Regions from separate parts of the Bradyrhizobium sp. UFLA05-109 genome, predicted to be linked through region 2. Evidence: predicted binding sites of a transcription regulator. Region 2 holds the regulator's gene; each other region holds the start of a gene.

Region 1 (7,691 bases), on a different contig from region 2:
CGCCCATCACGAAGACGTCGGCATCGCGACGCATCTCCTCGGCCATGGCGTCGCGCAAGGCTTCGCGGACGGTCTGCTTCACCATCTCGGTGCCGGCGGGCACTTCGGGGTCCGGCTCGGCAACGGCGGCCGGAGCGGACGGTGCAACTTTCGGAGCAGGCGCCTCGCTCTTGGCTTGCGCGGGCGGCGCGGATTCCGCGGCCGGCTTTGCCGGTGCCGGCGCCTTGGCGAGGTCAGCGGCGCTCTCTCCGTCGGCGAGAATCGTCGCGATCGGCGTGTTCACGGCAACGTCGGCGGTACCTTCGGGGATCAGGATCTTGCCGAGCGTACCCTCATCGGTCGCCTCGACCTCCATGGTCGCCTTGTCGGTCTCGATCTCGGCGATCACGTCGCCCGACTTGATCGTCTCACCCTCTTTTTTCAGCCATTTGGCGAGGTTGCCCTTTTCCATCGTGGGCGACAGCGCGGGCATCAGCACTTGAATTGGCATATTGACTCCAAAAGAAAGCTTGCGCGCTTTTAGCGATAAACGTCGGTCCAGAGCTCGGACACATCCGGCTCGGGATCATGCTGGGCAAAATCGGCGGAGGCATTCACGATGTCGCGGACCTCGGCGTCGATCGCCTTGAGGTCCTGCTCGCTAACGTTGGCGGCCAGGAGGCGGTTGCGTACCTGCTCGATCGGATCCTGGTCGTGGCGAACCTTCTCGACCTCCTCGCGCGTGCGGTACTTTGCAGGGTCCGACATCGAGTGGCCGCGGTAGCGGTAGGTCTGCATCTCCAGGATGACCGGGCCCTTGCCGGCGCGGCACCAGGCAACCGCCTCGTCGGCCGCAGCCTTCACCGCACGGACATCCATGCCGTCGACCTGATGACCGGGGATGTTGAAGGACAGGCCGCGCTTGGAGAAATCCTGCTGCGCCGAGGCACGCGACACCGAGGTGCCCATGGCGTAGCGGTTATTCTCGATGACGAAGATCACCGGCAGCTTCCAGAGTTCCGCCATGTTGAAGCTCTCATAGACCTGGCCCTGGTTGGCCGCACCATCGCCGAAATAGGTGACGGCGACGTTGTCGTTGCCGCGATAGTGGTTGGCGAAAGCGAGCCCCGCACCGAGGGAGACCTGGGCGCCAACGATGCCGTGGCCGCCGTAAAACTTCTTCTCCACGCTGAACATGTGCATGGAGCCGCCCTTGCCCTTGGAATAGCCGCCGCGGCGTCCGGTGAGCTCGGCCATGACGCCGTTGGCCTCCATGCCGGTGGCGAGCATATGGCCGTGGTCGCGATAGCCGGTGATGACCTGGTCGCCATCCTTCAGCGCCATCTGCATTCCGACCACCACGGCCTCCTGGCCGATATAGAGGTGGCAGAAGCCGCCGATCGCACCCATGCCGTAGAGCTGGCCGGCCTTCTCCTCGAATCGCCGGATCAGGAGCATGTCGCGAAGCGCCTTGAGCTCCTGCTCTCTCGTGAATTCCGGGGGCGAACCGCCGTTGGTCTTGTCCTGGGGAGCGCTAGCGGCGGCTTTCTTGGGTGCGGCCATAGGAATTCCGGGTCAGAGAAAACTAAGCCCTCTCTAACCCAAGTCTATCGCGCGCGAAAGCACCGCAGCGACATCGCGCGACATTCATTATGCCGCACTGCAACGTGACCGAAATATTGCAAAACCTTTGGCGCCGATCGGGCAACAATTGCTCCCCCCAGAGGGGGCCGGCCTCACCAGCCGAGCTCCCGCAGATAGGCTGCACGGGCGTCAACTCCAGTATGCGTGAAGTCGGTAAAGACCCCATCCACGCCGAGACGGAAGAATTTGAGATATTCGAGGCTTGGATCGCCGTGGTAGTCGCCAGCCAGATACTTCTTCTCGTTTCGGAAAGTGAAGACATGCACGAACAGGCCGAGCTTGTGCGCATCGGCAACGAGGCTGGTTGCTTCCTGCGTCGAAGCCTCCGGAGTCGATCCCTTGTAGGGCGTGCCGTCGGCGTTGCTGTCCTTCCACGGAGAAATCTTGAGCGGAACGATGTAAGCCTTCCACGGACCAATGCCGTCGGCATAGGTCTTGATCTCCGCAAGACCCTCGGGGGTCACCATCGCATCGTACAAGCGCGCGTCACCGGAAACCGTCCAGTCGAACGGACGCGAATTGGTGATGTTGTTATTGAGGACCTTGCCGGTCTTGAAGTCGACACCATTGCCATCGATGAGCTGGACCTGCCGCGTCTCCAGGCCATGGCTGCGCATGTATTTCAGGCTGCCAGGCTCGAAGCTCTGAACAAAGATGGGGGCCTCCTTTGAGTTGAGGCCGTTGTCCTTGATGATCTTGATCAAGGCATCCTCGAGCGGGTGACTGCCGGGCATGCCACAGCCATTGGCGATCGCCTGGGCGTTGTTCCAGGTCGGATTCTTGGTTTCCGGATAGACGCTGATGGGACGCCCCGTCTCCTTGCTCTTGGCCTTGGCGATATCGATGATGTCCTGGAAACTGATGATCGGGAACTTGCCGTTGAAGACCTTCGGCCTTTCGTTGGCCGCATCATAGGTGGTCCCGGCGATCCAGTCCTTCAGCTCGGCCATGGTGAAGTCGGTGATCGACCAATCATTGGTATGGTCTTCGCCATCCACGATCAGCGATTTCAGCACGGATTTGGGGTCGGCCGGATTGGTGAGATCCGTGAGATAGTCAGCAGGTGTGCTGGGGGAAGAAGGAGCCTTGACGCGCACGCCGGGCACCGTGCGCTTGCGAGCCGCGACCGCCGCATTGGTCTTCGCCACCTCGGCAACGTTGGTATTGTCGTTCAGCCAGGGGTTGTGACGCGCGACCAGGACACAATCCTTGGTCAGGTGCAGGTCCTCTTCGAGCGCGTCGGTTCCAAGCGCCGCGGCAAGGTCATACGACGCCTCGGTCTCTTCAGGCACCAGCCCCGGGAGGCCGCGATGTCCGAGGATCAGTGGCGGCTTACCGTCAACGGTCAAGAAGTTCTTGGCGCCGGCCGGCGCCGAGCCGGTCTGTGCGAAGGCCAGCGAGGGGACCAATGCCAAAGCGGCCACGCCGAGCAGCATCGCTCCGGCACAGACATTCCGTCGTGAACGATGGTCCGTCATGGTCAAGTCTCCGTCTTTTGCCCGGCATCGCTTCGACGCCACAAGGGCCGAACTGAATAGGATCGTTCTCTGACAGACGGATGACGGTCGGCTGGACAAAAGCTCCTGAAATACAACAGGGACACGCGCGGATCGACGACCGCATCCGAACGCGTCCGCGCTTGTAGCATGGTTGGAACGGGCGGCGCAGGGGCGCGCCGCCCTCTCCGCCGATCAGAAGAAGCCGAGCTTCTTCGGGCTGTAGCTGACCAGGAGGTTCTTGGTCTGCTGATAGTGATCGAGCATCATCTTGTGGGTCTCGCGGCCGACACCCGACTGCTTGTAGCCGCCGAACGCCGCGTGGGCGGGATAGGCGTGGTAGCAGTTGGTCCAGACCCGGCCTGCCTGGATGGCGCGGCCGAAGCGGTAGCAGCGGTTGGCATCGCGGCTCCAGACACCGGCCCCTAAGCCATAGAGCGTGTCGTTGGCGATCGACAGCGCCTCCTCGTCGGTCTTGAAGGTCGTGACCGACACGACGGGGCCAAAGATCTCCTCCTGGAAGATCCGCATCTTGTTGTGACCCTGGAACACGGTCGGCTGGACGTAGTAGCCGCCTGCGAGATCGCCGCCGAGGCTGGCGCGGCCACCGCCGGCCAGGACCTTTGCCCCTTCCTTCTTGCCGATGTCGATATAGGAAAGAATTTTCTCCAGCTGTTCACCGGAGGCCTGGGCACCGATCATGGTGTCCGCGGCGCGCGGATCCCCCTGCTTGATGGCGGCGACGCGCTCGAGCGCCCGCTCCATGAAGCGGTCGTAGATGTCCTCATGGACCAGCGCGCGGCTCGGACAGGTGCAGACCTCGCCCTGGTTGAGCGCGAACATCACGAAGCCTTCGATCGCCTTGTCGAAGAAGTCGTCGTCTTCGGCGGTGACGTCCTTGAAGAAGATGTTCGGCGACTTGCCGCCGAGCTCGAGGGTAACGGGAATGAGGTTCTGGGCGGCATATTGCATGATCAGCCGGCCCGTCGTGGTCTCGCCGGTGAAGGCGATTTTTGCGATACGCGGGCTGGAGGCGAGCGGCTTGCCGGCCTCGAGGCCAAAGCCGTTGACGATGTTGAGCACGCCGGGAGGCAAGAGGTCGCCGACGATCTCGGCCCAGACCATGATCGAGGCCGGCGTCTGCTCGGCCGGTTTCAGCACCACGCAATTGCCGGCGGCGAGCGCAGGCGCGAGCTTCCAGCACGCCATCAGCAGCGGGAAGTTCCAGGGAATGATCTGGCCGACCACGCCGAGCGGCTCATGGAAATGATAGGCGATGGTGTCGTGGTCGATCTCGCCGATCGAGCCTTCCTGGGCACGAACGACGCCTGCGAAGTAGCGGAAGTGATCGATCGCGAGCGGCAGGTCGGCTGCGCGGGTCTCGCGGATCGGCTTGCCATTGTCCCAGGTCTCGGCGATTGCGAGCCGCTCGAGGTTCTCTTCCATGCGCTCTGCGATCCGATTCAGGATTGCGGCGCGCTCCGCAACGCTGGTGCTGCCCCAGGCAGCCTTGGCGGCGTGCGCGGCATCGAGCGCAGCTTCGACGTCCTGGTGATCGGAGCGCGCGATCTTGCAGACAACCTGACCGTTCACGGGCGAGGCGTTGTCAAAATACTTGCCGGAGATCGGCGCTACGAATTTGCCGCCGATGAAATTGTCGTACTTCGCGGCGAAGGGTACTTGTGCGACGTTGAGGAATTCGACCTTGTTCATATTCACTCCCGATGTTGCTGTTTGCGCGATCGTCGTGCGTTCACGACTTGCGCAGACGATGAAGCGGGAGGCGTTTTCTGTCAGCCCGGGTGGACGCGTTGATGGAGGCGACCTGTCGCAGTTCTGCGACAGGTGAAGTGGCCCTCACGCATTCAGACCTCATCCTGAGCAGCGCATTCTTGAGCCACATCGTCATTGCGCGCAATGACGATTGAGGAAACGAGCGAACGCTCAGTGCTTCAACTCGAAGCGCTTGAGCTTTCGGTGCAGCGTGGCGCGGCTGACGCCGAGGGCCTTGGCGGCGGCGGAAACATTGCCGCCCGCGCGCAACAGCGCCCGCTGCAACACGGCACGCTGACCACCGGCGAAGTGATCGGGAGCCGCATCGCCACCGAGAAGATCGGCTGCGGGCACCGGCTGCAACGGGCGGCCGGGCGCGATCCCAAGTCCGACCCGGGCGGACCTCGTCGCGCCTATCACGAGATCATCCGCATCGACCGCGACGAGACCACCGCAATGGCCGTCGGCTGACGACGTCAGCACGATGCGGGCGTGGGCGAAGGCGTTGCGGAACAGATCAGCCTCGATGCGCCGTGCCGCTTCGCCTGCCGCGAGCGCGATCAGGTTGGCGAAGGCGTCGGTGCGGTCGGCGCGGCAGGAGGAGACGTCGAGCACGCCGGCGAGCATCCCGTCATGATCGTAGATCGGGACAGCGGTGCAGCTCAGAAGCGTATTGCGGGCGAAGAAATGCTGCTCGCGATCGATGGTCAGCGGCCGCTGCTCGACGAGGCACGTTCCGATTCCGTTGGTGCCTTCATGCTCCTCGCTCCAGAGCGCGCCGATCCAAAGGCCCCAGGATTGGAACGTGGGGTCGTCAGCCGGCGTGCCGCGACGATCGACCGGAATCCCCTCGCGATCGGCGAGCAGCACGCAGCAGCCGGCAGCTCCGACCGCCTGGTAGAGCCGGTCCATCGTGCCTTGGGCAGCACTGAGCAGTGGCGCGATCCGCTCGCGCGCATGGTGCAACTCAGTCTCGGTGAGACGGGTCGTCGGCCGATGGCCTGCAGGATCGAGATGATGCAATCGGGAGGAACGGCGCCACGAGGCCACGAGCGCGGAGCGTGCCGCCTGGCCTGACGCGATGGCGGCCTCGACGCGGGCCGCGTGATGCGGGTGCATTTGCCCATTCATCACTGTTTCCTCCCGAGGGCAGTCTAGATGCTGCCGACGTCGCTCGATTGATCTGCCTCAATCCTGAAAGTGCCGCGCAAGAAGGCATGAACCCGCACCGCCGTTGCCGTCAAGACGGAAGTACAGCATCCACTTACGACCTTCGATATAGGCGAAAAAACCGAATAACACCGCACTGTCGCAAAAGTTGGAATGCGCGTTTCACGCGGCGATCGAAAAACAGAATAGAGCGCAAACAGCGCGTCACCTATGCTGGAAGCATCAAGTAACTTTCAGCAGGAGCCGTCGTGACCAACCCGTTCTCACTCTCAAGGCGTTCCCTGCTCGGCGCGCTAGCAGGCGGACTCGTTGCCGGCGGTGCGAAAGCCCAAGGCAAGCCGGCAGAGATCGATCTCAGCGGCGTCACGCTGCGCGTCGCCTATTACAAGGGCGGCTGGCCCGCCCTGCTCCAGGCTGCCGGCGAAGACAGGACGCCCTACAAGATCGACTGGAAGGAGCTCAACAATGGCGTGCTGCACATCGAGGCGCTGAACAGCGACGCGCTCGATCTCGGCTCGGGCAGCGAGATTCCCGCGATGTTCGCCGCGCGCAAGAATGCGAGCGTGCGCTTCATCGCAGTCACCCACGAAGACCTCAACACCCAGATCACGGTTGCGGCCAAGGACACGCCGATCCATTCGATCGCCGATCTCAAAGGCAAGAAGGTCGGGTATGTCCGCGCCACGACCGCGCACTATTTCCTCGCCAAGCAGCTCGAGGAAGCCGGGCTGACCTTCAACGACATCGAGGCCATCAACCTGACACCGTCGGACGGTTATTCCGCCTTCACCTCGGGCAAGCTCGATGCGTGGGCGATCTATGGCTACAACGGCCAACTCGCGATCTCCAGGCAGGGCGCGCGCCTGCTCAAGACCGGCGTCGGCTATCTCTCCGGAAATTTCCCGATCTATGCCAATCCGAAGGCGATCGACGATCCCTTGCGGCATGCGGCGCTCGCCGACTTCCTGCTGCGCATCCAGCGCGCCTATGCCTTCGCCAACAGGAATTTCCAGGTCTATGCGACGGCGCAGGTCGCGGAGACGCATCTGCTGCTCGAGGACATCCTCGATCAGTTCGCCCATCGCAGCGCCGATTTCTCGCTCGTGGGCGTCACGCCGGATGTGCCGGTGACCCATCAGAAGGTTGCCGACACTTTCCTCAAGCTCGGCGTGCTCGACGCGCAGACTGACGTCGCAAAATTCTGGGACACGAGTTTCAGCGACGTCCTCGCCAAGGGCGCGGCGAAGCTGGCAACGCTCTGACCTTGCTCCGTCATCAGCCTCTCATGGTGAGGAGCGCGGGACGCGCGTCTCGAACCATGAGGCGCACCAATTTTTCCCGCGGCCATCCTTCGAGACGCACGCGTCCCGCGGGCTCCTCAGGATGAGGTGTAGAGAGCGTTACAACGCAGGAGGTTTAGTTCGAATTGTTCATCCGCACGAGGTCGTGCGGATTGACGAACTGGAGCTGGAAGCGCGCACGCTCGTCCAGCATGTCGGGGTCGATCTTTTCCGAGCGCAGTAGCGACACCCGCTGCTCGCCCTCGGCGCGCTCGCGCTTCAGCCGCGCGAGTTCACTGGTCAGCGCGATGATCTCCTGGTCGAGCTCCTGGCGGGCGTTGAGGCCGTA
Region 2 (7,691 bases):
CGAGAAGACCGCGGTATCAGCGGCTTGCGAAAGAGTTTAGGTAGAACAGGGGATCGGCGTGGCAGAGATGGCCGTTCAAAGCGATATAGTCGAGGCCGCCGGACCGTATGACCGCGCCAAAGCGTTGAGCGCGTTCAAGCTGGGCGATCTGACCTTTTACTGGATCACGCGTCTCAGCGCGATCTCGGTGCTGCTGATCCTGGGCGGCATCATTGTTTCGTTAATCATCGGGGCGTTCCCGGCGATGAAGGAATACGGCCTCGCGTTCCTGTGGACGCAGCGCTGGGCGCCGTCCGCCGATCCACCGGTGCTTGGCGCGGTCGGGCCGATGTACGGCACGCTCATCACCTCCTTCATCGCGATGCTGATCGCCATTCCCGTCGGGCTCGGCATTGCGATCTTCCTCACCGAGCTCTGCCCGCAATGGCTGCGCCGCCCGATCGGCATGGCCGTCGAGCTGCTCGCCGGCATTCCCTCGATCATCTACGGCATGTGGGGCTTCTTCGTGCTGGGCCCGTTCCTGGCCAACACCTTCCAGCCCTTCATGATCAAGCTGTTCGACGGCGTTCCCGTGCTGGGCGCGATCTTCGCCGGCCCGCCGTCCTATCTCAGCCTGTTCAACGCCGCGCTGATCCTTGCGATCATGGTGCTGCCCTTCATCACCTCGATCTCGGTCGACGTGTTCAAGACTGTGCCGCCGGTCCTCAAAGAGGCCGCCTACGGCGTCGGCTGCACCACCTGGGAGGTCGTGCGCAGCGTGGTGATCCCCTATACGCGCGTCGGCATCATCGGCGGCGTCATGCTCGCCCTCGGCCGCGCGCTGGGCGAGACCATGGCGGTGACCTTCATCATCGGCAATTCCTTCCGTATATCGTCCTCGATCTTCGCGCCGGGCACCACGATCTCGGCGGCGATCGCGAGCGAGTTCGCCGAGAGCGACGGCCTGCACCAGTCAGGCCTGATCCTGCTCGGCCTCCTGCTGTTCGTGCTGACGTTCTTCGTGCTCGCAGGCGCGCGGCTGATGCTGCTGCGTCTCGAAAAGAAGGCGGGGAAGTAACATGAACCCGATTTACGCACGTCGCCGCCGCAAGGACATCGTCGTCCGCGGTCTCTGCATCGGTGCCGCCGCCTTTGGCGTCACCTGGCTCGCGCTGATCCTGATCACGCTGCTCTACAACGGCATCACCGGTCTGAACCTTCAGATCTTCGTCGCGGACACTCCGCCCCCGGGCTCGACCGAAGGCGGCCTGCGCAACGCCATCATCGGTTCGATCATCATGACCGTGATCGGCGTCGGCATCGGCGCACCGCTCGGCATGTTCGCCGGCACCTATCTCGCCGAATACGGCCGCAACGACAAGCTGACCTCGGTGATCCGCTTCATCAACGACATCCTCTTGTCGGCGCCCTCGATCATCATCGGCCTGTTCATCTATGGCGCGGTGGTGGTGCCGATGCGTGGCTTCTCCGCGATCGCCGGCGCGCTGGCGCTCGCCGTCATCGTGATCCCGGTCGTGCTGCGCACCACCGAGGACATGCTGTTGCTGGTGCCGAACGCGTTGCGTGAGGCGGCTTCCGCCCTCGGTCTGCCACGCTCGCTGGTGATCAAGCGGATCGCCTACCGCGCGGCGCGCTCCGGCCTCATCACCGGCGTGCTGCTCGCGACCGCCCGCGTCGCCGGCGAGACCGCGCCGCTACTGTTCACCGCGCTGTCGAACCAGTTCTTCAGCCTGAGCCTGAACAAGACGATGGCGAACCTGCCGGTCACCATCAACAACTTCGTTCAGAGCCCCTACGCCTATTGGAAGCAACTGGCCTGGAGCGGGGCGCTTCTGATCACCCTGACCGTGCTTGCCCTGAACATTGGCGCGCGCATTCTTGGCGCCGAGAGGACTGCAAAATGAGCGATCTGTCCGTTTCCGTAGGTTCCACCGGGCGTCAGGCCTCGCCGACGCTGCCTGAGGCTCCGGCCAAGGTGACGGTGCGCAACCTCAACTTTTATTACGGCGAACACCACGCGCTGAAGAACATCAACATGACGCTCGGCACCAACCGCGTCACGGCGTTCATCGGCCCGTCCGGCTGCGGCAAGTCGACCCTGCTGCGCATCTTCAACCGGATGTACGATCTCTATCCGGGGCAGCGCGCCACCGGTCAGCTGATGCTGGACCAGACCAACATCCTCGACCCCAAGCTCGACCTCAACCTGCTGCGTGCCCGGGTCGGCATGGTGTTCCAGAAGCCGACGCCGTTCCCGATGACGATCTATGAGAACATCGCCTTCGGCATCCGCCTCTATGAGAAGATCTCCAAGTCCGAGATGGACGACCGGGTCGAGAAGGCGCTGCGCGGTGGTGCGCTGTGGAACGAAGTCAAGGACAAGCTCAACGCCTCCGGCCTGTCGCTCTCCGGTGGCCAGCAGCAGCGTCTCTGCATCGCCCGCACCGTGGCGGTGCGCCCCGAGGTGATCCTGTTCGACGAGCCCTGCTCGGCGCTCGATCCGATCTCGACCGCCAAGGTCGAGGAGCTGATCCAGGAGCTCGCCGAGAACTACACGATCGCGATCGTCACCCACAACATGCAGCAGGCGGCGCGCGTCTCCGACAAGACCGCCTTCATGTATCTCGGCGAGCTCATCGAGTTCGACGAGACCAGCAAGATCTTCACGTCGCCCAGCGACCGGCGTACCCAGGACTACATCACCGGCCGCTTCGGCTGAGGAGACAGGAAATGGCTTCTGAACATACCGCAAAGGCCTTCGACACCGACCTCCAGGAGCTTACGCGGCTCGTTGCGGAGATGGGTGGCCTTGCCGAGCGCATGATCGTCGATTCCGTCGATGCGCTGATCCGCCGTGACGTCGCGCTCGGCCAGCGCGTGGTAGCAACCGACGCCGAGATCGACGCGCTCCAGAAGAAGATCGAGGAGCGCGCCGTGCTCACGATCGCGCGCCGCCAGCCGATGGCTGTCGACCTGCGCGAGATCGTCGGCGCCATGCGCGTTGCGACCGATCTGGAGCGCATCGGCGACCTCGCCAAGAACATGGGCAAGCGCGTCGCCGCGCTCGAGACCGATTTCCATCCGCTAAAGCTGTTCCGCGGCCTGGAGCACATGACCGACCTCGTGCAGCAGCAGGTCAAGTCGGTGCTGGACGCCTATGCCGCGCATGATCTGCCAGCGGCGATGATGGTGTGGAAGGGCGACGAGGAGGTCGACGCGATCTGCACTTCGCTGTTCCGCGAGCTCCTGACCTACATGATGGAGGATCCGCGCAACATTTCGTTCTGCATCCATTTGATGTTCTGCGCCAAGAATATCGAGCGGATCGGCGACCATGCGACCAACATCGCCGAGACCGTCTTCTATATGATCGAAGGTCAGGCCATCGCGGACAAGCGTCCGAAGGGCGACATGACCACCTTCGCCACGACCGTGCCGAACACTTAAGGAGCGACGACGCCATGGGCGCACGCATTCTGGTTGTTGAGGACGAGGAAGCGCTGACCGAGCTATTGCGCTATAACCTCGAAGGCGACGGCTACGATGTCGAGACGGTGATGCGCGGCGACGACGCCGACACCCGTCTCAAAGAGCACATCCCCGACCTGATCGTGCTCGACTGGATGCTGCCGGGCCTGTCCGGCATCGAGCTGTGTCGCAGGCTTCGCGCCAGGCCCGAGACCAAGCAGCTGCCGATCATCATGCTCACGGCGCGCGGTGAGGAGAGCGAGCGGGTGCGCGGGCTTGCGACCGGCGCCGACGACTACATCGTCAAGCCGTTCTCGGTGCCCGAGTTGCTCGCACGCGTGAAGGGCCTCCTGCGGCGTGCAAGCCCCGAGCGGCTTGCGACCATACTCGCCTATGGCGACATCGAGCTCGACCGCGAGAAGCGCCGCGTCGCCCGCTCGGGCAGGCCGATCGACCTCGGCCCGACCGAATATCGCCTCCTGGAGTTCTTCCTGGAGCATCCCGGCCGGGTGTTCTCGCGCGAGCAGCTGCTCGACAGCGTCTGGGGCCGTGACATCTATATCGATGAGCGCACCGTCGACGTCCATATCGGCCGTCTGCGCAAGCTGCTCAATCTCGGCCGCGAGCAGGATCCGATCCGCACGGTCCGCGGCGCCGGCTACGCGCTGGATGATCGTTTCGCGAAGGCTGAGCAAACGTAAAAAAAAGCGCGCCAAATGGCGCGCTGACGTTTCTCGATCAGGCGTCCCGGCCCTGCGCCGGGACGTTGTCGTTTGTGGCTGAACTCAGCGTGTTCCCGGCTTAGCCGGTGCGCGCCGACGATCCGCCGCCGGCTGGTAGGCGACGCGCGAGTGCTGCGCGCAATAGGGCAGGCCCGAGAGCGACTTGCCGCCGCAGAAGAAGAAATCCGGGCTCGAGGGATCGCCGACCGGCCAGTGGCAGGTCGCTTCGTTGAGCTCGAGCAGCGACAGGCGCTGGCTCATCGGTACGACATTGTCATAGGTGATGGGATCGGGCTCCACCTCGACCTCGAAGGCTTGGGCGAGGGCGGTGTTGCCGCGCGAGATCGGCCGGCTCACCCGCATCATGTGCTGCGCGGGGCGTGCCTTGCGCGGCCGGGGAGCCGCCGAGGACGGGGTCTTGGCGCGACCGGACAGGCCCAGCCGGTGCACCTTGCCGATTACGGCGTTGCGCGTCACATTCCCGAGTTCGGCAGCGATCTGGCTGGCCGAAAGCCCGGCTTCCCAGAGCTTTTTCAATTGCTCGACGCGATCGTCGGACCAGGTCAAAACCGTCATTGCACCCTTCCCCTCGCCGCGCGCCAGCCAATCCTTGGGGCCACGTGGCGATGTCTAAGCCTCGAAAAACCCGTGCCGTCAGAATCCCTTAAGGCTCGCCGGGCGCGAAAAACGCACCTGAACGTTACGCCGGTACATGAGGACTTAGAGGATCAGAACTGCTGCACGAGATGTCGTATCTGACAGGAGAAACGCTACAATATGGCGTGACTCCCGCGCAAGAGTCTGCGGCTCCGCGTCCACATGTTCCGTCTTAAAAAACTCTCAAAATCGCCACCGCAAGACTACGGGCCGCGCGCCTCGCACGGCCTTCTGGCGGCATTGACAGCGGTTTTTCCAAGCATAAAATGGTGTCACGTGCCGCCCTTAAAAGGCGGCACGTTTCGTTTTCCGGGCAGGTCAATGATGCGCTGCGCAACGCAGCCTCAGCCGGCCCCAACATCCAAGTGACCGTCATGACCAAGAGCGCCGCGACGCATCTGCTTCCCGTTTTCGCCAGGGCCGAGCTCGGCTTCGAGCGCGGCGAAGGCTGCTGGCTGGTCGCAACCAGTGGCGAGCGCTATCTCGATTTCACATCGGGTGTCGCCGTGAATGCGCTCGGTCACGCACATCCGCATCTGGTCAAGGCCCTGCAGGAGCAGGCGACAAAGCTCTGGCACATGTCGAACCTGTTCCAGAGCCCGGATGGCGAGAAGCTCGCGGTCAGGCTCTGCAACGAGAGCTTTGCGGACTTCGTGTTCTTCTGCAATTCCGGCGCTGAGGCGATGGAATGCGTGATCAAGGTGGTGCGCCGCTATCACGCCACCAAGGGCCATCCCGAGCGCTACCGCATGATCACTTTCGAGGGCGCGTTCCACGGCCGCACGCTGGCAACGCTCGCTGCCACGGGGTCTGCAAAATATCTCGAAGGCTTTGGTCCGCCGATGGACGGGTTCGACCAGGTGCCGCATGGCGATCTGGAAGCCGTCAAGAAGGCGATCGGCCCACAGACTGCGGGCATCCTGATCGAGCCGATCCAGGGCGAGGGCGGCGTGCGCTCTGCTCCTCCCGCATTCTATCGCGCGCTGCGCCAGCTCTGTGACGAGCATGGGCTGTTGCTCGCCTTCGACGAGGTGCAGACCGGCATGGGCCGCACCGGCGAACTCTTTGCACATCGCCGCCTCGGCGTAACCCCCGACGTGATGTCGCTTGCGAAAGCACTCGGCGGCGGCTTTCCGATCGGCGCGTGCCTTGCGACCGCCGAGGCGGCCTCCGGCATGACGCCCGGCTCGCACGGCTCGACTTTCGGCGGCAATCCGCTCGCCGTGTCCGCGGCGAACGCCGTGCTCGACGTCATGCTCAAGCCCGGTTTCTTCGATCACGTGCAGAAGATGTCGCTGCTGCTCAAGCAGAAGCTCGCCTCCGTGATCGACCGCCATCCGGATGTCGTCAGCGAAGTGCGCGGCGAGGGGCTGTTGATCGGCCTCAAGGCCGTGGTGCCTTCGGGCGATCTTGCCACGGCGCTGCGCAACGAAAAGCTGCTCACCGTCGGCGCCGGCGACAATGTGGTGCGCTTCCTGCCGCCCTTGATCGTCACCGAGGCGGAAATCGAGGAGGGCATCGCGCGGCTCGAGCGCGCCTGCACCGCGATTGAATCCACTCTCAAGACGCCGGCGGCAAGCTGATGAGCAAGACGCCCAAGCACTTTCTGGATATCAACGAGCTGCCGCTGTCGGAGCTCAAGAGCATGCTCGCCGCCTCCTCGGCCATGAAGGCAAAGCAGAAGGCGCATCAGCCGGTCAAGCCGCTCGAAGGCAAGACGCTGGCGATGATCTTCGAGCGGCCGTCGACGCGGACGCGGGTGTCGTTCGATGTCGCCATGCGCCAGCTCGGAGGCGAGCCCATCATGCTCACCGGCGCCGAGATGCAGCTCGGCCGCGGCGAGACCATCGCCGACACCGCGCGCGTGCTGTCGCGCTATGTCGATGCCATCATGATCCGCATCCTCAATCACGATGCGCTGCTCGAGCTCGCGGCGAACGCGACAGTGCCTGTCATCAACGGACTGACGCGGCGCTCGCATCCGTGCCAGGTGATGGCCGATCTCATGACCTATGAGGAGCATCGCGGGCCGATCGAGGGCAAGACAGTGGCCTGGACCGGCGACGACAACAACGTTCTCGCCTCCTGGGCGCATGCCGCCGAGCGCTTCAAGTTCAACCTCAATGTCGCGACCCCGCCGGAGCTCGCGCCGAAAAAGGCGATGCGCGACTGGGTCAAGGCGACGGGCGCTCCGATCATGCTGGGCACCGATCCGGAAGCTGCGGTGCGCGGCGCCGATTGCGTCGTCACCGACACTTGGGTCTCGATGGGCGACAAGGAGGGCGAGCGTCGCCACAACGTGCTCAAGCCCTACCAGGTCAACGCCCAGCTAATGTCGCTCGCCAAGCCCGATGCGCTGTTCATGCACTGCCTGCCCGCCCATCGCGGCGAGGAGGTCACCGACGAGGTGATCGATGGTCCGCAATCCGTCGTGTTCGACGAGGCTGAAAACCGTCTGCACGCGCAGAAGGGTATTTTGGCCTGGTGCTTTGACGCGGTGAAATAGGTTTGGATCGCCGTCCTGGCGGACGACAATGAGAGAACCGTGATGATGGCAGCGTGGCGTTGCCCTATCTTCGGTCGTCGTCCCGGACAAGCGCAGCGAAGCGGAGCGCAGATCCGGGACCCATAACCACAGGGTGGAGTTTAGCGAAGACTCGGGGTTGTCATCTCCGCCACAACGCAATCCTGTGGTTATGGGTCCCGGGCTCGCGCTTTGCGCGCGCCGGGACGACACCGAATATGGTGTGCTGTGTACGATCCATTCTGCATCAAAAACGGAGCGCCTTGCCGCCCCTTTCATTTCGTTCACTCCGACCCCAGATAGAGCGCCATGGTCCCCCA
Region 3 (7,691 bases), on a different contig from region 2:
CATGGTGGTGTGCTTCATCACCGAGGTGGTGATGACCATGATGTTCCTGTTCGTCATCATGGGCGCGACGCACGGAAGGGCGCCTGCGGGCTTCGCGCCGCTCGCGATCGGGCTTACGCTGGTGATGATCCATCTCGTCAGCATTCCCGTCACCAACACGTCGGTGAACCCGGCGCGCAGCACCGGCCCTGCGCTGTTCGTCGGTGGCTGGGCGCTGGCACAGCTCTGGCTGTTCTGGGTCGCACCGCTGGTCGGCGGCGCGCTCGGCGGCGTGATCTATCGCTGGCTGAGCGAAGAGCCGGGCGGCGTCGTCGCCGGTGTGAAGACCGCGTGATCGTCGCAGCATGATCCGGAAAAGTGTGCGGCGGTTTTCCTCGCGACAAGCGCGGAACGCGTTTGCGCGGAGATCATGCTCAAACAAGAATCTAAGGCGCGACGATGATCGCGCTTTAGAGGGGGATCGCGAAGCGCCGCGGTCCCCTTACTTACCGCGGGCGGGCGCGACCTCGGTGACGTGGCCCATCTTGCGGCCCGGCTTGGGCGTGCCCTTGCCGTAGATGTGCACGGTGGCTCCGGGGACCGTGAGCCACTCCGTGTAGCGGTTGATCTCGTCGCCGATCAGATTGGTCATGGTGACGACCTCGCCGTGCCGCACGGGCTTGCCGAGCGGCCAGCCCGCGATGGCGCGGATGTGCTGCTCGAACTGCGAGACGGACGCGCCGTCGAGCGTCCAGTGCCCGGAATTATGCACGCGCGGCGCGATCTCGTTCACCAGCACCTTCGGTCCCGTGCCGTTGGCGAGCACGAACATCTCGACCGCCAGCACGCCGACATAATCGAGCGCGTCGGCGATCTTGCCGGCGACGTTGCGCGCCTCTTCGGCAAGCGCGTCCGGAATCGCGGCCGGGGCGCGCGAGATCTTCAGGATGTGATCGCGGTGTTCGTTCTCGGTGACGTCGAAACATTCGACCTGGCCTTCGGCCGAGCGCGCGGCGATCACGGAGATCTCGCGCTCGAATGGCACGAAGGCTTCGAGGATCGCCGACTTGGTGCCGAGGCCGGTCCACACTTTCGCGATGTCGTCGCCCTCGCGGATGATCGCCTGGCCCTTGCCGTCATAGCCGAAGCGGCGCGTCTTCAGCACGGCCGGAAGCCCGATCCTGACGATCGCCTCGCGGAGCGATGCGACCGAGGTAACATCGGCATAGGCGGCGGTGCCGATCCCGAGCCGGGTGATAAAATCCTTCTCGGCGAGCCGGTCCTGGGTGGTCTCGAGGATCTTGCGGTTGGGCAGCACGGGGCGGCGCGCGTCCAGCACCAGCGCGGCCGCGGCCGGCACGTTCTCGAATTCGTAGGTGATGACGTTGACGTCATTCGCGAACAGCTCGAGCGCCTCGACGTCGGCATATTCCGCGCACGTCGCGTTCAGCACGACGTCGAAGGCCGGTGAGTCCGGATCGGGCGAGAACACCTGGGAGCGCAGGCCGAGCCGCGCCGCGGCCATCGCAAGCATCCGCCCCAATTGTCCGCCACCGAGGATTCCGATGGTGTCGCCGGGCTTCAGCTTCACCCGTTTGGTGCCAGTCACGCCTTGTCCTCCGGGCGCTCGGCCACGGCGTCAGTCTGTGCCTTGCGCCAGGCCACGAGGCGTTCCGACAGCGCCGGATCGAACAGCGCCAGCACGGCAGCCGCCAGCAGCGCTGCGTTGATCGCGCCCGCCTTGCCGATGGCGAGCGTGCCGACCGGGATGCCGGCGGGCATCTGGACGATCGAGTGCAGCGAATCGACGCCTTTCAGCGCCTTGGATTCGACGGGAACGCCGAACACCGGCAGTTCGGTCAGCGACGCCGTCATGCCGGGCAAATGCGCGGCGCCGCCGGCGCCCGCAATGATGACCTTGAAGCCTTCGGCCTTGGCGCCCTTGGCAAAGGTAAACAGCCGTTCCGGGGTGCGGTGGGCCGAGACGATGCGGCTTTCGCAGGCGACACCGAGCGCTGTGAGCGTATCGGCAGCATGCCGCATGGTGTCCCAATCCGACTGGCTTCCCATGATGATGGCGATCGGCGCGGTCATGACGTCAATTGTGCTCGGGAATACAGAAACATAGGCCAGATTAGCGGTTCCGGCCGGCGGCTCGCAAGGCGGTGGCAAGGAGAAGGGAATGCACTATCCTGTCTTGGTGAATCCCCGCAAGCCTTCATTGAGCAGGACGCCCATGAAGAAACCAAAAAGGGCGATCGCTGCGAAGGCCAAAAAGCGCCGGAAAAGCAGCGGGAGCCGATCCAAACCCGCGGCCAGGCGCACGGCCCGGTCGGCGGGCCTGACCGCTGCGACCACCGGCCGGGCCAAGGAAAATGCCAGGAACGATGCCAGAAACGATGCCAAGAACGACGCCAAGAACGACGCCAAGGCGATCATCCGCAGCCTGCGCACCAAGCTCGCCCGAGCCCAAAGGCGCATCGACGAGCTCGAGGCTGCCGCCGACACCGACTTCCTGCTCGGCATCCCGAACCGTCGCGGCTTCGAGCGCGAGCTGCACCGTGCGATCGCCTACATGGCGCGCTACGCCGCCCGCGGCGCGTTGATCGTGCTCGACGTCGATCGCCTGAAGCCCATCAACGACTCCTTCGGTCATGCCGCCGGTGACGAGGTGCTGAAGGCGATCGCCGCCGCGCTGACGCGGCAGGTGCGCGCCTCTGACGTGGTCGGCCGCCTTGGCGGCGACGAGTTCGCACTGCTGCTCTGGAACCTCAGCGAGACGGACGCCAAGGCCAAGGCCGCAGGCTTCGAGCAGGCGATCGACGACTTGTCCTTTGTCTTTCGCGGCCAGCGCGTGAATGCAGGCGCCTCCGCCGGTGTCGCGCTGCTGGGATCTCATGCCGAGGCAAGCCGCGCGCTGGAGGAGGCCGACGCAGCCATGTACGTGCGCAAGGCGCAGCGGCGGCACGAGCCGCGGATCAGGCTGATCAGCAGCTAGGATGCGATGATCTGGCTCACCTCTCCCCAGCGGGGAGAGGTGTCCCCCTCGGCTTGCATTGATTCAGTCAAAACTCATCCTGCTTTGGATTAAAGCGCGCTGAGATCTTCCGGCACGTTGCCGAACTTGCGCAGCAGCTTGGCGTCGCCGAACTCGCCGGTCATGGGATCGCCGCTGCGGCTGAACGCGATCGCGCCGATATGGCCGGCGCCGTGCGCCAGGATTTCGGCGCGCCGCAGCGCGGCGGCCGAGGTCTGACATTCCTCCGCGGCGCCCGCGACCGGCGATCCATCTCCATCGATGAGGAAAGGCAGCGCGACATAGTAGGTGACATCGGACATGGTCGGCTCCTCGTGCTCCTTGGCTCACGCGGCGCTGGAGGTGCTCCGCATCTTGTTGCGCGACGTCTCGGGAATGCAGCCGGCCGAAATTGCCGCCTGCAATTCCTCGAGCTCCGCTTCCAGATATTCGTTGGCCATGATCAGCGCCTTGATGGTGCTGCGCAGATTGCCGTCACACATCGCGATCGCTTGATCGCAGGCTTGCTCATAGTGGCTGTTGTCGAAGGCGGCTGCGGACATGGCATTTCCCCGGAAGCGGTTGAGATCCGAATGTTCTTCTTTTGTTCTTTTTGAGTCAAGTGGAATCCGTATGCGGAAAACGCATCCGGCATACCGGCGGGGATCAGGCGATGATGTCGGGCGTGATCTGGTCTTCGATGAAGGCGATACGGTCGCGCAACAACAGCTTGCGTTTCTTCAGGCGCTGTAACCGCAACAGGTCGGGGGCGGGCGATTGATGCAATGCATCGATCGCCGCATCGAGATCTCGGTGTTCCTGCTGCAACCGGGCGAGCTCGGCTTCGAGTTCGCGCTCGTCTTCATTGGTCATGATGTGCGGTAGCCGGAAAACCCGATGAAGTTGCGAAAGCCTGTGGAAGGCCTGTGGAAAGTATCGTCCTTGCGCGACGTGATCGCAAGCTATCTGGGTCCCCTATCAACGTTCTCTCGCAAAGATATTTCAGTGGATCGCGGCGCCAGCGCACAGGTGCATTGAAATCATGGATGATTCCTGCCGCGGTTCCTTACTCACTGTTCATTACATATGAAGTTTCAAAAATGACAGGGAGACTACGGATACTTATCGACAGAACGAATCGGTGATGTACACTTCTTCGTCCGGATCGAATTCTGAGGTTCAACCCTACCGAGGAGGTTTCGAATGACAATTCAGGCACATCTTGTTGAATTGGAGCGGAAACACAAACTTCTCGAAAATGAATTGCACGAAGCTCTTGTGCACCTTTCAACAGACGACCTGCAAATTGTTGAGTTGAAGCGCCGGAAGTTGATGGTCAAGGACCAGATCGAGCGGTTGAGGCACGGCACGGACGACACGCTCCACTAGTAAACCCCGTACACATGTAAGCCTGATCACGCATCCTTCACGCAGGGATGAGAGCTGTTGCGCTCATCCCTGCGTCGAGGTGCGAAGCGTCGTGCGGTTAACTTCGTGCGAAGGCTAGAGCATGATCCGGACCCGAAGGGGCCGTGTTAGCGCAAAGCGTGAAGCGGTTTTCCTTCGCGACAAACGCGGAACGCGTTTGCGCGGAGATCATGCTCATACAACAACCTAGAGCGCGATGACGATTCACTCCCAATCTCATCGCGCTTTAGATGTTTGCGAGCTCGGCGACGTGGTCGGCGATCGCAAGCGATGACGTCAGGCCGGGCGACTCGATACCGAAGAGATTGATCAGGCCGTTTACGCCGTGATCGCGCGTGCCCTGCATCAGGAAATCCTGTGTGGCCACCGCCGGCGGGACGATTTTCGGCCGTATGCCCGAATAGCTCGGCATCAACGCACCATCAGGCAGGTCCGGCCAGTATTTGCGGATCGCCGGATAGAAACGCTCTGCGCGTGCGGGATCGACGGCATAGTCGATCGTTTCGATCCACTCCACGTCGGGACCGAAGCGTGCCTGGCCCGCCATGTCCAGGGTGAGGTGCACGCCGAGCCCGCCGGGCTCGGGCACAGGATAGATCAGCCGTGAGAACGGCGCCTTGGTGCTGCAGCTGAAATAGTTGCCCTTGGCGAGATAGGCCGGCGGAATCCGGTCGAGCGGCATGCCGTCGATGCTGCGCGCCACCGTCGTCGCCGAAAGACCGGCCGCATTGACCAGCAGGCTGCATTGCAGCGTCATCGGCGCCTCGCCGCCGGCATCGATTTCGATGACGCCGCCCGACGCCTTGGCGCGGATCAGCGGCGTGTGAAACGCGAACGCAGCTCCCGCCGCTTCGGCCTCGCCGCGCAGCGAGAGCATGTAGGCGTGGCTGTCGATGATGCCGGTCGAGGGCGAGAGCAACGCGGCATCGCAAGCGAGCGCCGGCTCCAGCGCGCGCGCGGCGTCGCCTGCAAGCATCTGCATGTCGAGCACGCCATTGGCCTCGGCATGCGCCTTGATCGATTGCAGCTTCTCGGTCTCCTTCGGACTGGTCGCGACGATCAGCTTGCCGCAATTTTTGTGCGGGATGTCGCGCTCGGCGCAGTAGCGGTAGAGCGCATGCTTGCCGCTGACACACAGCCGCGCCATCCAGCTCCCGGCCCGGTAGTAGATCCCGGCATGAATCACCTCGCTGTTGCGCGAGGAAGTGACGGTGCCGATGGCCTCCGCAGCTTCCAGCACGATCACCTCGCGCCCGGCCTGGGCGAGCTTTCGGGCGACCGCGAGCCCGACCACGCCCGCTCCGATGACGACGCAGTCAACTCTATCCATGGTGGGGCAGGAGGTCCGTAAGCGGCAGGGCCAAGAAGTCTAACAAGGGGCTTAACGAGAGACTTAAGGAACCGCATCCAAGGCGGCTCTCCATTAAGGAAGAATTTATCATGTCAGGGCAATTGCCGTATCTGGCGTCACATTTTTCTGTCGTGCTGACAGGCGTTTACCCGATCCCAACCCGTGAGGCCAGACAATCCGGAGTTGAAATCGCGGGTGGCTGATGGCTGAGAAGGACTGGCACGCGAGCGGCACGATTTTGACGTCTGTGCAGGCCCTGCTGTGCCTTGCCTGCACGGTTGCGCCCGCGCGCGCCTTTGCGCTGTCCGACAATTTCGGCCCGCAGAGCTATCTGGGCAGGCTCGATCCCAATCTGGTCTGGGAGGCGCTGCTCGGCGGCATCGCGGTGTGCTCGCTCCTGGCGGCCATCGTGCTGTGGATCCACTCGGCGTTACGGCGAGCCAGGCGCATGCAGTTGCGGCGCAATGCGTTCGTTTCGTCCGCCATGAACAATCTGAACCAGGGTATCGTGATGACCGACGCTCAGCGACGGATCATCTTCTGCAACGACCGCTATCTCGAAATCTACGGGCTGGCGCGCTCGGACCTCTGGACCGATATGACCGGGTCAGACATGCTCAGGCTGCGTCGCGATCGTGGCGTGCTCGGCGTGACCGACGACGAGTTCTACGAGAAGGCTGCCAGCTCGAATGGCCTGATCACCGAGCTGCCCGAGGGGCGAGCCATCCTGGTGAAATATTTCGTGCTCCCGAATGGCGGTTCGGTAGCGACGCATCTCGACGTCAGCGAGCAGCGCAACTTGTCGCGGCAGCTTGCCTCCACCAAGCAATTCCTGGAATCGGTGCTCGACAACGTCCCGGTCTGTGTGGCCGCGAAGAACATCGAGGACGGCCGCTACATCTTCGCGAACACTGCCTATGAGCGCTTCTGGGGATTGTCGCGGGACTACGCTGTTGGCAAAAATGCGCGGGAGCTGTTTGCTGCAGTCTCGGCGACCAGGATCGAGGACGCCGATCGGGCCGCGCTTAACTCTCCCGACGGGCAGTTCCGCAACGAATTCGAGGTCGAGCGCGGATCCGCGCGGCGCATGGTTGCTTCGGTCCGGATCGTGGTCCGCAACGAACGCAACCAGCCTGAATTCCTGCTGCTCGTGTTCGAAGACATCACCGACCGGCGCTCGCTCTCGGAGGAGTTGGAGAGCACCAAGAAATTCCTCGAGCTCGTGGTCGACAACATTCCGGTTGCGCTGATCGTGGAGCAAGTCAAAGACGGCCGCTATCTGCTCGCCAATCGCAGCGCGGAGGCGATCCTCAACCGTAAACGCGAGGATGCCACGGGCCTCACCGCTTCCGACATCTTCAATGTCAAGGAAGCCAAGCTGATCATCGCGCGCGACGAGGCCGCGATCAAGAAGCGGGGGATGATTACCGAGGAGCATCCGATCTCGACCAAGGATGGTCTGCGGCTGTTCCTCACCCGCCGCGCCACCGTGCTCAGCGATGCCGGCGAGCCGGAATATCTGATCAAGACCCACGAGGACGTCACCGACCGCCGCCAGACCGAGTCGCGCATGGCGCACATGGCCTATCACGACGGTCTGACCGACCTGCCTAATCGCTCTGCCTTCCTCCAGGCACTGACGCAGATGATCGAGGCCTGCGAGGGCACCGGCGAGGAGTTCGCCGTGCTTTGCATCGATCTCGACGGGCTGAAGGAGGTCAACGACGTCTTCGGCCATGCGCTCGGTGACAAGCTCCTGGTCGAGGTCGCCCAGCGGCTCCAGGACGCCGCCCGTGGCGGCGTGGTCGCGCGCCTGTCCGGCGACGAGTTTGGCCTGATCATCGATGGCAAGCAGCCCGACACGGGTCTCGCGCTGGCGCGCCAGCTTGGTGAAGCCCTTTCCCAGGAATTCCAGAT

Evidence for each region. Region 2 encodes PhoB, which activates phosphate uptake and scavenging genes when phosphate is short. Its sites were predicted from a motif close to TGTCATNNANCTGTCAT; they were not measured.
Region 1: a site for PhoB is predicted at 3,171-3,187, ahead of Q3C01_RS37355 (glycerophosphodiester phosphodiesterase family protein). Genes of this name have one in related genera too.
Region 3: a site for PhoB is predicted at 4,096-4,112, ahead of Q3C01_RS08870 (YdcH family protein). Genes of this name have one in related genera too.

The regions. Positions count from the first base shown of each region.
Region 1 covers NZ_JBBIAR010000076.1:12,883-20,573, forward strand. The annotation lists gene Q3C01_RS37345 (pyruvate dehydrogenase complex E1 component subunit beta) at 1-490, opposite strand, end outside; gene pdhA (pyruvate dehydrogenase (acetyl-transferring) E1 component subunit alpha) at 520-1,542, opposite strand; gene Q3C01_RS37355 (glycerophosphodiester phosphodiesterase family protein) at 1,716-3,101, opposite strand; gene adh (aldehyde dehydrogenase) at 3,315-4,832, opposite strand; gene Q3C01_RS37365 (helix-turn-helix domain-containing protein) at 5,064-6,023, opposite strand; gene Q3C01_RS37370 (ABC transporter substrate-binding protein) at 6,311-7,324, shown strand; gene Q3C01_RS37375 (FtsB family cell division protein) at 7,479-7,691, opposite strand, start outside.
Region 2 covers NZ_JBBIAR010000042.1:65,335-73,025, forward strand. The annotation lists gene pstC (phosphate ABC transporter permease subunit PstC) at 68-1,057, shown strand; gene pstA (phosphate ABC transporter permease PstA) at 1,059-1,904, shown strand; gene pstB (phosphate ABC transporter ATP-binding protein PstB) at 1,901-2,719, shown strand; gene phoU (phosphate signaling complex protein PhoU) at 2,731-3,447, shown strand; gene phoB (phosphate regulon transcriptional regulator PhoB) at 3,462-4,169, shown strand; gene Q3C01_RS27860 (GcrA family cell cycle regulator) at 4,254-4,766, opposite strand; gene Q3C01_RS27865 (aspartate aminotransferase family protein) at 5,222-6,430, shown strand; gene argF (ornithine carbamoyltransferase) at 6,430-7,353, shown strand; gene Q3C01_RS27875 (Hsp33 family molecular chaperone) at 7,681-7,691, shown strand, end outside.
Region 3 covers NZ_JBBIAR010000009.1:147,436-155,126, reverse strand. The annotation lists gene aqpZ (aquaporin Z) at 1-334, shown strand, start outside; gene Q3C01_RS08900 (5-(carboxyamino)imidazole ribonucleotide synthase) at 482-1,588, opposite strand; gene purE (5-(carboxyamino)imidazole ribonucleotide mutase) at 1,585-2,073, opposite strand; gene Q3C01_RS08890 (GGDEF domain-containing protein) at 2,216-2,977, shown strand; gene Q3C01_RS08885 (hypothetical protein) at 3,067-3,318, opposite strand; gene Q3C01_RS08880 (hypothetical protein) at 3,343-3,558, opposite strand; gene Q3C01_RS08875 (YdcH family protein) at 3,662-3,868, opposite strand; gene Q3C01_RS08870 (YdcH family protein) at 4,199-4,384, shown strand; gene Q3C01_RS08865 (NAD(P)/FAD-dependent oxidoreductase) at 4,650-5,753, opposite strand; gene Q3C01_RS08860 (sensor domain-containing protein) at 5,977-7,691, shown strand, end outside.